One region of the Streptomyces sp. NPDC002788 genome, then DNA from elsewhere that is predicted to be linked to it. Evidence: riboswitches for the same ligand, from Rfam matches in the RefSeq annotation. Region 1 holds a riboswitch; the other holds the start of a gene.
The links. A riboswitch is a leader RNA that binds a small molecule or an ion and turns the genes downstream of it on or off. The one in region 1 is predicted to bind cyclic di-AMP.
Positions count from the first base shown of each region.

Region 2: linked by a shared signal. The riboswitch ahead of ACWD1U_RS10100 (M23 family metallopeptidase) and the one ahead of ACWD1U_RS06675 (M23 family metallopeptidase) in region 1 are both predicted to bind cyclic di-AMP.

Region 1 is NZ_JBSFVB010000003.1:15,146-22,106, forward strand. Features, by position in the region: gene lhgO (L-2-hydroxyglutarate oxidase) at 1-98, shown strand, start outside; gene trmB (tRNA (guanosine(46)-N7)-methyltransferase TrmB) at 186-1,016, shown strand; gene ACWD1U_RS06665 (PrsW family intramembrane metalloprotease) at 1,076-2,404, shown strand; gene ACWD1U_RS06670 (aldo/keto reductase) at 2,484-3,428, opposite strand; gene ACWD1U_RS06675 (M23 family metallopeptidase) at 3,582-4,613, opposite strand; cyclic di-AMP (ydaO/yuaA leader) riboswitch at 4,625-4,781, opposite strand; tRNA gene ACWD1U_RS06680 (tRNA-Met) at 5,076-5,149, opposite strand; gene ACWD1U_RS06685 (dihydrofolate reductase family protein) at 5,274-6,404, opposite strand; gene ACWD1U_RS06690 (MarR family winged helix-turn-helix transcriptional regulator) at 6,482-6,961, shown strand, end outside.
Region 2 is NZ_JBSFVB010000004.1:228,278-235,238, reverse strand. Features, by position in the region: gene ACWD1U_RS10105 (alpha-galactosidase) at 158-2,233, shown strand; cyclic di-AMP (ydaO/yuaA leader) riboswitch at 2,552-2,706, shown strand; gene ACWD1U_RS10100 (M23 family metallopeptidase) at 2,711-3,649, shown strand; gene ACWD1U_RS10095 (DUF6250 domain-containing protein) at 3,720-4,001, shown strand; gene ACWD1U_RS10090 (SGNH/GDSL hydrolase family protein) at 4,147-4,932, shown strand; partial or broken gene ACWD1U_RS10085 (glutamate dehydrogenase) at 5,315-5,533, opposite strand; gene ACWD1U_RS10080 (MBL fold metallo-hydrolase) at 5,674-6,939, shown strand.

The sequences.
Region 1 (6,961 bases):
CCCGCACGGTGCACGTCCTCAACGCACCGTCCCCTGCGGCTACGGCGTCGTTGCCGATCGGGCGCGAGGTGGCACGGAGGGCGTTGAGCGCACTGTGAGCGCACGGCGGCAGGCGCAAGCGCGCACCCCCACCGGACCGGGCACAGGCCGCCCCAAGCCCGCCACCCCGTAAAATCGGCCTCACTGTGTCTGACTCCGCGAACACCCCCGAAACCCCGCACCCCGACACCCCCGGCGCCTCCGACCGGCCCACCCGGGTCGAGGGAGAGCCGCGCTTTCCCGACGGGCCGAAGGCCGATCCCGCCGGGTCGCACTTCGAGCGGCGGATCCGGAGTTTCCAACCGCGGCGGAGCCGGGTGACCGCCGGCCAGGCGGACGCCCTGCAGCGTCTGTGGCCCAAGTGGGGCCTCGACATCGACGGCCGGGCCCTCGACCTCCCCGACCTGTTCGGCAACGACAACCCCGTCGTCCTGGAGATCGGCTTCGGCATGGGCGAGGCCACCGCCCAGATGGCCGCCGCCGACCCCGCCACCAACATCCTCGCGGTCGACGTCCACACCCCCGGCCAGGGCAACCTGCTCAATCTCGCCGACCGCAACGGCCTGTCCAACCTCCGCGTGGGCAACGGCGACGCGATCATCCTGCTCCGCGAGATGCTCGCCCCGGACTCCCTCGACGGCCTCCGCGTCTACTTCCCCGACCCCTGGCCCAAGAAGCGGCACCACAAGCGCAGGCTCATCCAGCCCGACTTCCTGACCCTGGCCGCCACCCGCCTCAGGCCCGGGGCGCTCGTGCACTGCGCCACCGACTGGGAACCGTACGCCGAACAGATGCTCGACGTACTCACGGCACACCCCGACTTCGAGAACACGCAGGCGGACGGCGGTTTCGCGCCGCGTCCCGACTTCCGGCCCCTGACCCGTTTCGAGGGCCAGGGACTGGACAAGGGACATGTCGTGAACGACCTGCTCTTCCGGCGCGTACAACACGCGGACCAACCCCCCACCGGCGCCTGACCGCACCCGGCACATCCCCCGCCCGCGGACAGCGCCACCCCGTCGTTAGGGTCAACGCCTTGGCCACCTGCCCCACACACCCCTATCCCAGCGGTCCCCCTGACGGCACCCCCGTCGGCGGCTCGCTGCGGCACGCACACTGGTGGCAGCGGCCCTGGGTGCGTTACGGCGCCCCCACCACGCTCCTCGCGATCTCCGGCCTGGTCATCCTCGCCCTGGTCCGCGAAGAGACCGGCACGGAAGGGTTCCTGGTCGGGCTGGGCCTGGCCGTCCTCCCGGTCCCCCTGCTCATAGCCTCGTTCCGCTGGCTGGACCGGGTCGAACCGGGCCCCTGGCGGAACCTGCTGTTCTGCTTCGCCTGGGGGGCCTGCGCGGCGGCGTTGATCGCGATCGTCGCCAACAGCTTCGCGACGCGATGGATAGCGACGGCGACCGCGGACCCGTCCAGCGCGGACACGCTCGGCGCGACGGTGATAGCCCCCGTGGTCGAGGAGTCGGCCAAGGCGGCAGCCGTCCTGCTGGTCTTCCTCTTCCGCCGCCGCGACTTCACCGGCATCGTCGACGGAGTCGTCATAGCCGGCGTCACGGCCACCGGCTTCGCGTTCACGGAGAACATCCTCTACCTGGGCACCGCCTTCGGCACCGACCAGCTCACCGGCCACACCGGAATCGCCTCCGTCACGGCGGCGACCTTCTTCGTGCGCATCGTCATGTCGCCGTTCGCGCACCCGCTGTTCACCGTCCTCACCGGCATCGGCTTCGGCATCTCCGCGCTCTCGGCGGACCGCCAGCGCATCCGCCGCGTGGTGTTCCCACTGTCCGGACTCCTGCTCGCGATGGGCATGCACGCGATGTGGAACGGCTCGTCGGCCTTCGGCGAGTACGGCTTTTTCGCCGTGTACGCGGCGTTCATGGTGCCCATCTTCGGGCTGCTGACGTGGCTGGTGATCTGGACCCGGCAACGGGAGCTGAGGACCGTACGGGAGGAGCTGCCCGCGTACGCCGTGGCCGGTTGGCTGACCCCGGCGGAGCCGTACGCGCTGGGCTCGATGCGGGCCCGTCGGATAGCCCGCCAGTACGCACGCCGTCACGCGGGGAAGGCGGCGGCACGGGAGGTGGCCCGGTACGAGGCGTACGCGACGTCCCTCGCGTTCCTCCGGCACCGGGCCCGCCGCGGCCGCGCCGGGGCCGACTTCGCCGTACGGGAGCGCGAACTGCTCCACGCACTGTGGCGGCGCCGGGAGGCGGCCCGCCCCGCGCTGGACCACGCGGCGCGGATCACGGCCCCTCCGGTCCCGGTGACGGCCCCGCCCTGGCCGGTGTACGGGGTGTACGGGTACGGCCATCGGCCGACGCCGTACCCCGCGTACAACCCCTACCGGTCGTAGCCCCGAGAAGCCCGGCCCGTAAGCCCGACCCGAACAACGACCGGGACCCCGAGCCCCCAGACCTCAGGCCCTCATGCCCTCAGGCCGAAGCCGCCGTAAGACGCCCGACCTCTGCCTCCGTCAAGGTCAGCTCCCCGACCCCCACCAGCGCGGGCAACTGCTCCACCGTCCGCGCGGAGGCGATCGGCGCCGCCACGGTCGGCTGGGCGGCGAGCCAGGCCAGTGCCACCGTCGCCACGGGGACGTCATGCGCCTCGGCGATCTCGTCGAGCGCGCCGAGCACCCGCCGCCCCCGCTCGGTCTCCAGGTGCTTGGCCGCGCCCCCGGCCCGCACGCTCTCGACGGTCGTACCGGGCCGGTACTTGCCGGTGAGAAAGCCGGACGCGAGCGCGTAGTACGGAACGGCCGCGAGGCCGCTCCGCTCGGCGAGGTCCTGGAGTTCGCCCTCGTAGGTGTCGCGGGACACCAGGTTGTAGTGGGGTTGGAGGGCCACGTACCGGGCGAGCCCCTCACGGTCGGAGAACTCCAGGGACGCCCGCAGCCGCTCCGCGGAGATGTTGGAGGCGGCGATGTGGCGCACCTTGCCGGCCTTCACGAGTGCGTCGAGGGCACCGATGATCTCCTCGACCGGCACGTCGGGCTGGTCGAAGTGGGTGTAGTAGAGGTCGATGTAGTCGGTGCGCAGGCGCCGCAGGGAGGCGTCGGCGGCGGCCTCGATGTTCGCGGCGGACAGCCCCCGGAACTCGGGGTGCTGGCTGACCTTCGTGGCGACGACGACCTCGGAGCGGTTGCCGCGCGCTTCGAGCCACGTGCCGAGCAGGGTCTCGGACTCGCCGCCCCGGTTGCCGTCGGCCCAGGCCGAGTAGACGTCGGCGGTGTCGACGAAGTTGCCACCGGCGGCGGTGTACGCGTCGAGGACGGCGAAGGACTGCGCTTCGTCGGCGGTCCAGCCGAAGACGTTGCCGCCGAGGGCGAGCGGGAAGACCTCGAGGTCGGAAGAGCCGAGCTTGCGAAGAGACGTCATACCGTGCGTCAACGAACGTGAGGGAATGCCTCATTCCGCAGCGGACGCAAAGCTCCCGCAAACCCCTTTGGACACACCCGAGTACGGAAACCGGCGGCCCTGACGTCGGGGGGCGTCGTCAGGGCCGCCGGTGCTCCGACGGGCGGTGTCCGCTTACGGGTTCAGGCCCTTGCCCTGCAGCCACGCCCTCGGGTCGATGCCGCTCGAGGATCCACCGGAGTGGACTTCGAGGTGGAGGTGGGCCCCGGTGACGTTGCCGGTGGCGCCCACGCGGCCGATGACGTCACCGGTGCTGACCTTCTGGCCGACGCTGACGCCGATGGACGACTGGTGCGCGTACCAGATCTCCGTGCCGTCATCGAGGGTGAGGACGGTCTTGTAGCCGTACGAGCCGTTCCAGCCGGCCTCGGTGATGGTGCCGCTGTGCACCGCCTTGATCGGCGTGCCGGTGGGAGCGGCGAAGTCGAGGCCGGTGTGGTAGCCGGAGGACCAGTAGGCGCCGGCCTGACCGAAGGACGAGGTGATGGTGTAGGAGGAGGTCGGCAGCGTGTACTGCTTGGCGAGGGCGGCGAGCCGCTCGGCCTCGGCCTTCTTCCTGGCCTCCTCCTCCGCCTTCTTCTTGGCTTCGGCGGCCTTGGCCTTGGCCTCCTTCTCCGCCTTGGCCACAGCTTCCTGGGCCGCCTTCTCGGCGGCGGCCGCGGCTTGCTGCGCGGCCTTGCTCTCCACCTGGTCCTGCTGGTGCTCGACCTGGGCCATGATCCGGGCGCGCAGCGCCTCGCCCGCGCCGTCGGCTCCCTGGTCGGTCTCCGCGGCGGCGGTGCCGAGGCTGCTGAGCGGGGTGGCGGAGCCTTGGGGGGTGTCGTCGTCCGAGATGAGGGAACCCACCGAGGGAAGGTCCGGGACGGAGATCGACACCGGCGGCTTGCCGGTCTGGGCGCTGGCCATACCGCCCGCGCCCACGGCGGCGATGACGCCGACGCCGAGGACGGTGGAGCTGCGGGCGAGTCCTCCGCCGCGCTGCTTGGTGACACGATGCCGGCCACGGACGGGGCGGATGGACTCCGCGGTGGGGTTCCACTCCTGGAACGGGCCCTCGTCGGTGCGCTGACGGCCGTAGCCGAACGTCTCGGTGTCGCGCTGGTCCGTCGCGAACGGGGCCTCGGGGGCAGGCCGGTTGGACGCCACGTGGGCGTACTCCTTTCCTTCCTTCTCGCCTACCGGGTTAGCTGACGGGTTCGGAGCAGGAAGGTCTCCTACGCGCGTATACCGACCGTGCTTCCACGGCGGCATCCGCTCGATTCACCCCAAGTGGTGGTTCCCCGGTTCCCTTTCGGGATTCGGCGCGTGCGCACGGAGCCGCCTTCTGTGACGGCTGGGACGACCGCGCTGCGTTATCGAACGTTAATAGACGGACGGTGGGTATTCCAGCGCTTCCGCTTGATCATTAACCTTTTTCGTGCGGACTTACCTGCCACGACCGTAGTAAATCGGGCGAGTTGACCGCCTCGCAAGTGACTCATGAGTTTTGATGGTTCGTCAGTTGTTATGCGGAGCGGGGCGATTCGCTCACTGGCCGTAACGACGCGTCCGGGCACGGGAATGCACCGAGGGCCGGAACCCTTTCGGATTCCGGCCCTCGGCCTTCAGTAGCGGGGACAGGATTTGAACCTGCGACCTCTGGGTTATGAGCCCAGCGAGCTACCGAGCTGCTCCACCCCGCGTCGTTGTGACTCCAGTGTACGCCATCCGCGGGACAGCTCGTGCACACCGGCTCCTCGGCCGCCCGGGTCGCCCGCGCGACGAGGTCTCCCACGCGGTGAACAGCCCGTCGGCGCCGGGGTCCGGTCAGTGCAGCAGGTGCCGGTTCGGCGCCTTGGCCCGCTCCTCCTGCTCCGGCAGGACGACGACCTCGGCTCCCCCGGCGGCCAGGACACCGCTGCCGTCGGCCCCGGCCACGAAGGTGTCCGGCTCACGCCAGGCCGTGACGACGCGTCGTACGCCCGCGTCGAGGATCAGCCGGGCGCAGGGTGCGGGACGGGAGGCGCGGCGGGCGCAGGGCTCCAGGCTGCTGTAGACGGTCGCGCCGGTGAGCCTCGGGTCGGCCGGGTCGAGCTTGGCCAGGGCCGCCTCCTCGGCGTGCACGACCGGATCGCCGCCCTCGCGGGAGTGGCCGCGGGCCAGTTCGGTGCCGTCGGCCGCGACCACCACCGCACCCACGCTGAACGCCGTGTCCGACGGCGGACACCGCTCCGCCAGTGCGCAGGCGACGGCCAGCCAGTGGTGGTCGGCGGCGACCGGGAGCGGTCCGGTGCCCGGGGCGGTCGGTTCGTAGCGCATGAGGACGACGTCCTCGATCCGCCGCGTCTCCAGCAGCCGGAGCCGGCCGGACTGGTAGCCGCCGGGTCCGAAGAGGCGGGGCGCCCCGGGGTCGCCCACGAACAGCGGGGCGAGGACCAGCTGGAGTTCGTCGGCGAGGCCCTGAGTGAGGAGCTGGGTGTGGATCAGGCCGCCGCCCTCGACCATGAGCCGCCGTACGCCCCGCACGTCGTGCAGGTGGGTGAGGAGCCGGCGCCAGTCGAGGTCGGGGCCGAGGGGGACGATGTCGGTGGCGAGGCCGAGGGCACGGGCGCGTTCGGCGCCCTCGTCGGTCGTGTAGAGGACCGTCTCGCCGCCGGTGTGCCAGAACCGGGCGTCCGGGTCGAGGTCGCCGGAGCCGCTGACGGTGACCTTGAGGGGGTACTCGGGCTTGCCGGCGGTCGTGCGGGCGGCGCGCCGCTCGGCGGAGTTGACCAGGAGCTGGGGGTTGTCGGCGCGGAGGGTGCCGGCGCCGACCAGGATCGCGTCGACGGACGCCCGGACCTCGTCGACCCGGTCGAAGTCGGCGGGGCCGGACAGGAGCAGGCGTTCGGGTCCGGTGTCGTCCAGGTAGCCGTCGAGGGAGACGGCGGCGGACAGCAGGACGTACGGGTGGGGCATCGACGCTCCGCGGCTGGTCGGGACGGCGGGACTGGGCAGGGCTTGGTTCAAGTTTGAAACAAACCTACACTGGCGGCATGACGACTCGCTGGCTCACCCTCGAGGAGCAACGCGCCTGGCGCGCGTACATCGCCGCCTCACTGCTCCTGGAGGACGCGATCGACCGGCAGCTCCAGCAGGACGCCGGCATGCCGCACCTGTACTACTCCATCCTGTCCGTCCTCTCCGAGTCTCCGGAACGGCGGCTGCGCATGACCGATCTCGCCGAGCGGCTGAAGATCACGCGCAGCCGGCTGACGTACGCGGTGACGCGACTGGAGAAGGACGGCATGCTGCGGCGCGAGGCCTGCCGGTATGACAAGCGGGGCAGTGTCGCGGCGCTGACCGACGAGGGGTTCGCCGTGCTGGAGCGGGCGGCACCGGGACATGTCGAAACCGTGCGGAGCTTCGTGTTCGACCGGCTCAGCGAGGAGCAGGTGGTGCAGCTGGAGGCGATCTCCGCTGCGATCGCTCAGGGACTCGAGGAGGACGGGGAGCGGCCGGCGTCGGACGACGTG
Region 2 (6,961 bases), on a different contig from region 1:
CGCCGGCGCGGCTCGTCGGCGGGCACCACACGACGATACGACATGCCTGCCTGGGGCAATGAGTTGTCCACAGGCGTTGCCCGGAGCCCCGGCAGCCCTTGATGATGTTGGGGCCTGGTCGCACCTGGTCGGGCTTGTTCGAATCTGTGAGGCCTTGATGCTGGACATCTCCGAAGACGGTCGTACGTGGGTGCTCTCGGGCCCGGCCAGTAGCTATGCCATCCATGTCACCGGCCGCGACGAGCTGCTGCACCTGCACTGGGGACCGCGCATCACCCTCGCCGACGCCGAGGCCCTCGCCGTCCGGCCGCTGCCTGACTACTGGCCCTTCGAGTCCCCGCTCGACGGGCGTGAGGAGTACCCGGTCGAGGGCGGCCCCCGTTTCGCCCGGCCCGCCCTGTCCGTCCGCACCGGCGAGCGGCGTGGCACCGAGTGGCTCTACGAGGGGCATGACGCCGGCGACGACGAGTTGCGGCTCCGCTTCCGTGACGGCGACCTGGCCGTCACGCTGCACTACCGGATGCGCTCCTCGACGGATGTCGTCGAGCGCTGGGTGACCCTGGACAATCAGGGCCCGGCCGTCGAGGTGCTGCGCGCCGACTCCGCCACCTGGACGCTGCCCGACCGCGACACCTGGCGGCTGTCCCAACTGCACGGCCGCTGGGGCGCCGAGTCCCGGCTGGCCCGCTCCGCCCTCACCCACGGCGAGAAGGTCATCGGCAGCCGCCGCGGCCACACCTCCCACCAGCACCTGCCGTGGGTCGCCCTCGACACCGACGCCACCGAGGAGAGCGGCGAGGTCTATGGCTGCGCCCTGGGCTGGTCCGGTTCCTGGCGCATCGCCGTGGCCCAACTCCCGGACGCACGCGTGCAGATCACCGGCGGCGCCGGCCACGACGACTCGGGCCTGCTGATGCTGGGCACGGGGGACTCGTACACGACCCCCGTCTTCGCCGGACTCTGGAGCGACGGCGGCTTCGGCGGGGCGAGCCGCGCCTGGCACGCCTATCAGCGGACCCACGTGATCCCGGACGCCGAGCGGGACCGGCCGGTGCTGTTCAATTCCTGGGAGGCCACCGAGTTCGACATCTCCGAGGAGCAGCAGCGGGCGCTGGCCGAGCGGGCCGCGGCCATGGGGGTCGAACTGTTCGTCGTCGACGACGGCTGGTTCGGGACGCGTACCAGCGACCGGGCCGGGCTCGGCGACTGGACCCCCAACCCCGACCGCTTCCCCGGCGGGCTCAGGCCGCTCGCCGACCAGGTGCACGACCTCGGCATGCAGTTCGGGATCTGGGTCGAGCCCGAGATGGTCAATCCGGACAGCGATCTGTATCGCGCCCACCCCGACTGGGTGCAGTACCAACCCGGACGAAAGCGGACGGAATTCCGCAATCAGCTCGTACTCAACCTTGCCCGCGAGGATGTTCAGGAGTACCTGTGGGAGCAGCTCGACGGGCTCCTCTCCAGTGCCCCGATCGACTACGTCAAGTGGGACTTCAACCGCTGCTTCACCGACGCCGGCTGGCCGGATGACTCTTATCCGCAGCGGCTGTGGGTCGACCACGTCCGGGGCTTGTACGCCCTGCTGGACCGGCTGCGGGCCGCCCACCCGGGCGTGGCCTTCGAGTCCTGCTCGGGCGGCGGCGGGCGGATCGACCTCGGGGTGCTGAGCCGGACGGACCAGGTGTGGACCTCGGACAACACCGACCCGCTCGACCGGCTCGCCGTCCAGCACGGCTTCAGCCAGATCCACCCGGCCCGGGTCATGGCCGCCTGGGTCACCGACAGCCCGAACGCCATGCTCAACCACCGGGCCAGCTCCCTGCGGTTCCGGTTCGTCAGCGCCATGGCCGGGGTGCTCGGTGTCGGCGGCGACCTCACGCGGTGGACGCAGGAGGAGCTCGCCGAGGCCCGGGAGTGGGTGGGGCTGTACAAGGAGATCCGGCCCGTGGTGCAGCGCGGCGACCTCTATCGGCTGCGGCCCCCGGAGGGTGGTCTGAGCGCGGTGCAGTACGTCCTCGGTGACGAGACCGTCGTCCTCGCCTGGCTCCAGGCGCAGCGCTACGGCGAGCCCGTGCCGGCGCTCCGGCTGCACGGTATCAACCCGGCAGCAACGTACGAATGCCTCGAAACGGGCGAAATTCACCGAGGCGCCGTGCTGTTGCATCACGGCCTGCGGGTCGGTCTGCGTGGCGACCTGGACGCTACTGTCGTCCACCTCAAACAGAAGTAGCCCTTATGTCCTAATGGGGGGCTTTCTCGCCATTTAGCCATAACGTGCCCCGATCGTAAAGGAGATGGGGTCGGGGTGCGTGACCATCGTCATATTCGTGACGATGCGTTGTTGCCATGTGCACGTAATTCTGGCGTTATTCAGGGTTCTTGGTGAAAGCCGGAGATCGGTAATCCACGCTGGGTGACGATGAAATGTGCCGACGCGTCAAGAAAAAGAGCTTCACAGGCAACCGCAAGCTTGTCCCATTGCGTCTTGGTCGCTTACGTTCCACACCAATCCGGACGGACGCCTAATCCTGCCGCCGCCCGGAGCCCCACACACTGACCCGACGTACGGCAGGAGCGGGGGACCCACAGGTAAGACGCCTGTTCCGGTTCCCGGAACGGCTTGGGGTTAAGCCGCGCCTGGGCGCGGCCGGGCATCTCCAGCCCGCACCCGACAGCTCACCTCGCAGGCGACGGAGAGGAATTCGCCATGCCCGCGAAGGGTAAGCACCGCCGCCCGAAGACCCAGCGTTTCACCCGTTCCATCGCCGTCGCCGGAACCGGCGGGGCCGCCCTCGCGCTTCCGCTCATGGGGGCCGCCGGCGCCCAGGCCGCCCCGCAGTCGGCTCCGCAAAAGGCCGTCCAGTCCGCTCCGGCCGCCGAGAAGAAGGCCGCCGAAAAGGCCACGGATACCCGCACGTACACCGTGAAGGCCGGCGACTGGCTCGCGAAGATCGCCGAGGACCAGCACGTCAGCGGCGGCTGGAAGAAGCTCTACGCGGACAACCGTGACGCGGTCGGCGACGACCCGTCGCTGATCCACCCGGGCCTCAAGCTCTCGATCGGCAAGAAGGCGGCCTCGAGCGAGAAGCCGTCCTCGTCCGCGCCGAAGGCCTCGGCCGAGAAGCCGGCGAAGAAGTCCTCCTCCGCCGAGTCGTCCGCGAAGGCGGAGACCGCCGCGAAGGCGGAGACCGCTGCGAAGCCGGCCGCCGCCAAGCCGGCCGCCCAGACCAACGCCGGCGGCTACACCCTCCCGGTGGCCGGTGCCGTCGTCGGCACGCCGTACCGCATGGCCGGCAGCATGTGGTCCAGCGGCTACCACACCGGTGTCGACTTCGTCGTCCCGACCGGCACCTCCCTGAAGGCCGTCGGCGCGGGCACGGTCGTTTCCGCCGGCTGGGGCGGCGCGTACGGCAACCAGGTCGTCATCAAGCTCGACGACGGCTACTACGCCCAGTACGCCCACCTGTCCCAGCTCTCGGTCTCGGCCGGCCAGACCGTGACCGCCGGGCAGCAGATCGGCCTGTCCGGTGCGACCGGCAACGTCACCGGACCGCACCTGCACTTCGAGATCCGCACCACGCCGGACTACGGCTCGGACGTGGACCCGGTCGCCTTCCTGCGCTCGCACGGCGTCTCCGTCGGCTGACCGACCGCACGACCACCTGCCCGACACGCGGCCGAAGGCCGGACCCCGATCCCCGGGTCCGGCCTTCGGTGTGTGCGCACCCATCAACAACTTCTGGAACGCGACCGACGTCCGGTCCCCGGACGCCCCCTTCGACACGCCGCGCGGGGGTGCCCTCGACGAGTACGACCACCCCACGGCCTGCTACGCCGGTTACGGCGACAACTGCGACCCCACCACCGGGCTCCGCCGTCACGTGGGTGAATCCGGCGTCCGCTCCCTGTTCCACGACCGCACCGAGACGCTGCTGGTCCCGAACCAACCGAACCGCACCGACCTCCGGATTTGGCGGTCCACTCCGAAACATCCCTGACAGGCTGCCTATTCCGGAGTTGGCGAACACTTTAGGAGTGGCCTTTCTCACCGCCCGTCAACCCCGGCCTACGGTCGCGTAGGTCACATTCGAGGGTGAATCATAAACGGCTGTGGCAGACGATTCGAAGAGTGACAGCAGAGCAGTGATCGGGTCGTACGTGGCGGTGGGGGACAGCTTCACCGAGGGCGTCGGTGATCCCGGCCCCGACGGGGCGTTCGTCGGCTGGGCCGACCGGTTCGCCGTCCTGCTCGCCGACCTCCGGCCTGAAGGCGACTTCCAGTACACCAACCTCGCCGTGCGCGGGAAGCTTCTCGACCAGATCGTGGCGGACCAGGTTCCGCGGGCCGTCGAAATGGCCCCCGACCTCGTCTCGTTCTGCGCCGGGGGCAACGACATCATCCGGCCCGGCACCGACCCGGACGAGGTGGCCGAGCGTTTCGAGCGGGCTCTCGCCCAGCTCACGGCCGTGGCCGGCACGGTGATGGTGACGACCGGATTCGACACCCGCGGCGTGCCCGTGCTCAAGCATCTGCGCGGCAAGATCGCTACGTACAACGGCCATGTCCGGGCCATCGCCGACCGGTACGGCTGCCCGGTGCTCGACCTGTGGTCCCTGCGCAGTGTCCAGGACCGCAGGGCGTGGGATGCCGACCGGCTGCACCTGTCGCCCGAGGGGCACACGCGCGTGGCGCTCCGGGCGGGCCAGGTGCTCGGCCTCGACGTGCCGGCCGACCCCGAGCAGCCCTGGCCACCGCTGCCGCCGCGCGGCACCCTCGACATCCGGCGCGACGACGTCCACTGGGCACGCGAGTTCCTGGTGCCGTGGATCGGGCGCCGGCTGCGCGGGCAGTCGTCGGGTGACCATGTGACGGCCAAGGGGGCACTGTCCCCGGCGGACATCCGGATGCGGATCGCTCCGGTGGCGTGAGGGTGCGGGTGCCTGCGGTGGCCTGTGGCTGGCCGGTGGGGGTGCGCGCTTGCGCATGACGCCGGTGGGTGGTCCGGGCCGCCGGGGGGTACGCCCTCGGAACGGCGTGATGGGGTGTCCTACCGGCTCACTGGCGTCGACGCGCCGACCGCTGCGGGCGGACACCCTGAGACGGCCCCTTCCGACGTCCGGCGGTTGCGGGAGCGTCACGGCTCCCGTCGCAGCGCCTTTGCCGGGCCCGCCCGCAGTGCCGCGAAACCTGTGGCCGGGCCGAGGCGGGTGACTACAGGGCCAGTTCACGCGACAGTGCCTCCTCCACCCACTGCTGCGCCCGCGTCCGCGGTACCGCGCCGGCGTAGGACGTCACATGGGCGGCGAGCCCGTCGATACCGCCCTCGGCGCCGCCGAGCGGCTTGTAGCGGTTCGCGGGGGCGTAGCGCAGGACTTCCTTCACGGTCATGCCGCGGGCGGGGCCCGTCACCTCGTCCAGGGTGCAGCCCGCCCGCATCCGCAGACCGCCGCCGGCGACACCGCGCACCAGCCGGTCGACGACCAGGAAGCCCTGCCGGCCGTGATGATCGGCCCGGGCCAGGGACAGCAGGGGGCTGGCCGCAGGGGAGCCTCCGCCACCGGGTTTCTGAATGGTCGGTCAGTATCTCCGTCAGTGGGACACCTGCGCCCCAGTGGTGTCGTAGGGGCCGACCATAATGGAAAGCCTGACCGACTCCACCTGGAGGTACCGTGGCCGGCTTCCGTACCCTGAGCTCCGGGCTCCGCGCGCTGCGGCCCGGGGCGTTCGGCGCGGACCCGCGCGGTGAGCGCATGGCGCGCATCCGCAGATCGCCCCATTTCAAGGACGGGGTCTTCCAGAACCCCGGCGGCGTCGCGCGGACCCGGCCCTCGGGCTCGGCCCTGGACTTCGCGAAGGTCTTCTTCGACAAGGAGACCCGCACCCGCCGCATACCCAACGGCACCGTGCCGGTGCACGCCACCACCCTCGCCGACATCGCCCGGCCCCCGGCCACCGGGCTGCGGCTGACCTGGATGGGGCACTCCAGCGTGCTCGCGGAGATCGACGGCCGGCGGGTCCTGTTCGACCCGGTGTGGGGCGAGCGCTGCTCCCCGTTCGCCTTCGCCGGTCCCAGGCGGCTGCACCCCGTGCCCCTGCCGCTCGCCGCGCTCGGCCCGGTGGACGTCGTGGTCATCTCGCACGACCACTACGACCACCTGGACATGCCCACCATCAAGGCTCTGGCCGGCACGGACACGCTGTTCGCGGTCCCGCTCGGCGTCGGTGCCCACCTGGAGCACTGGGGCGTGTCGGCCGGCCGGCTGCGCGAGCTGGACTGGCACGAGTCGACGAGGATCGGCGGCCTCACCCTGACCGCCACCCCGGCCCGGCACTTCTGCGGCCGGGGCCTGCGCAACACCCAGCACACGCTGTGGGCCTCCTGGGTCGTCGAAGGCGAGGAGCGCCGGATCTACCACAGCGGCGACACCGGCTACTTCGACGGCTTCAAGGAGATCGGTGCCGAGCACGGCCCGTTCGACGCCACGATGATCCAGATCGGCGCGTACTCCGGCTTCTGGCCCGACATCCACATGACGCCCGAGGAGGGCTTGCGCGCCCATCTCGACCTCCAGGGAGGACCGCAGCACGGACCGATGCTGCCGATTCACTGGGCCACCTTCAATCTGGCCACGCACCCGTGGGCGGAACCCGGCGAGGGGACGCTCGAGGCCGGGCGCGCCGTGGGCGCGCGGATCGCCCTGCCCCGGCCGGGCGAGCCCTTCGAGCCCACGGCCGGGACCGTCCCGTCCGAGCCGTGGTGGCGTGGGGTGGCGCTCGCCCCGGCGGGTGGCCGTCCGGTCGCGGAGGCCGTCTCCGACGCCACGATCAAGACCGTGTCGGACCGGGCAGCCCTGGCCCAGACCGACACAGTGAGTGACGAAGGGTGGAGGGGCGCCAAGGGGACCGAGGATTCCGGGACGCTCACGGCGGGCTGACCGGGGCCTACGGCAGACGGAC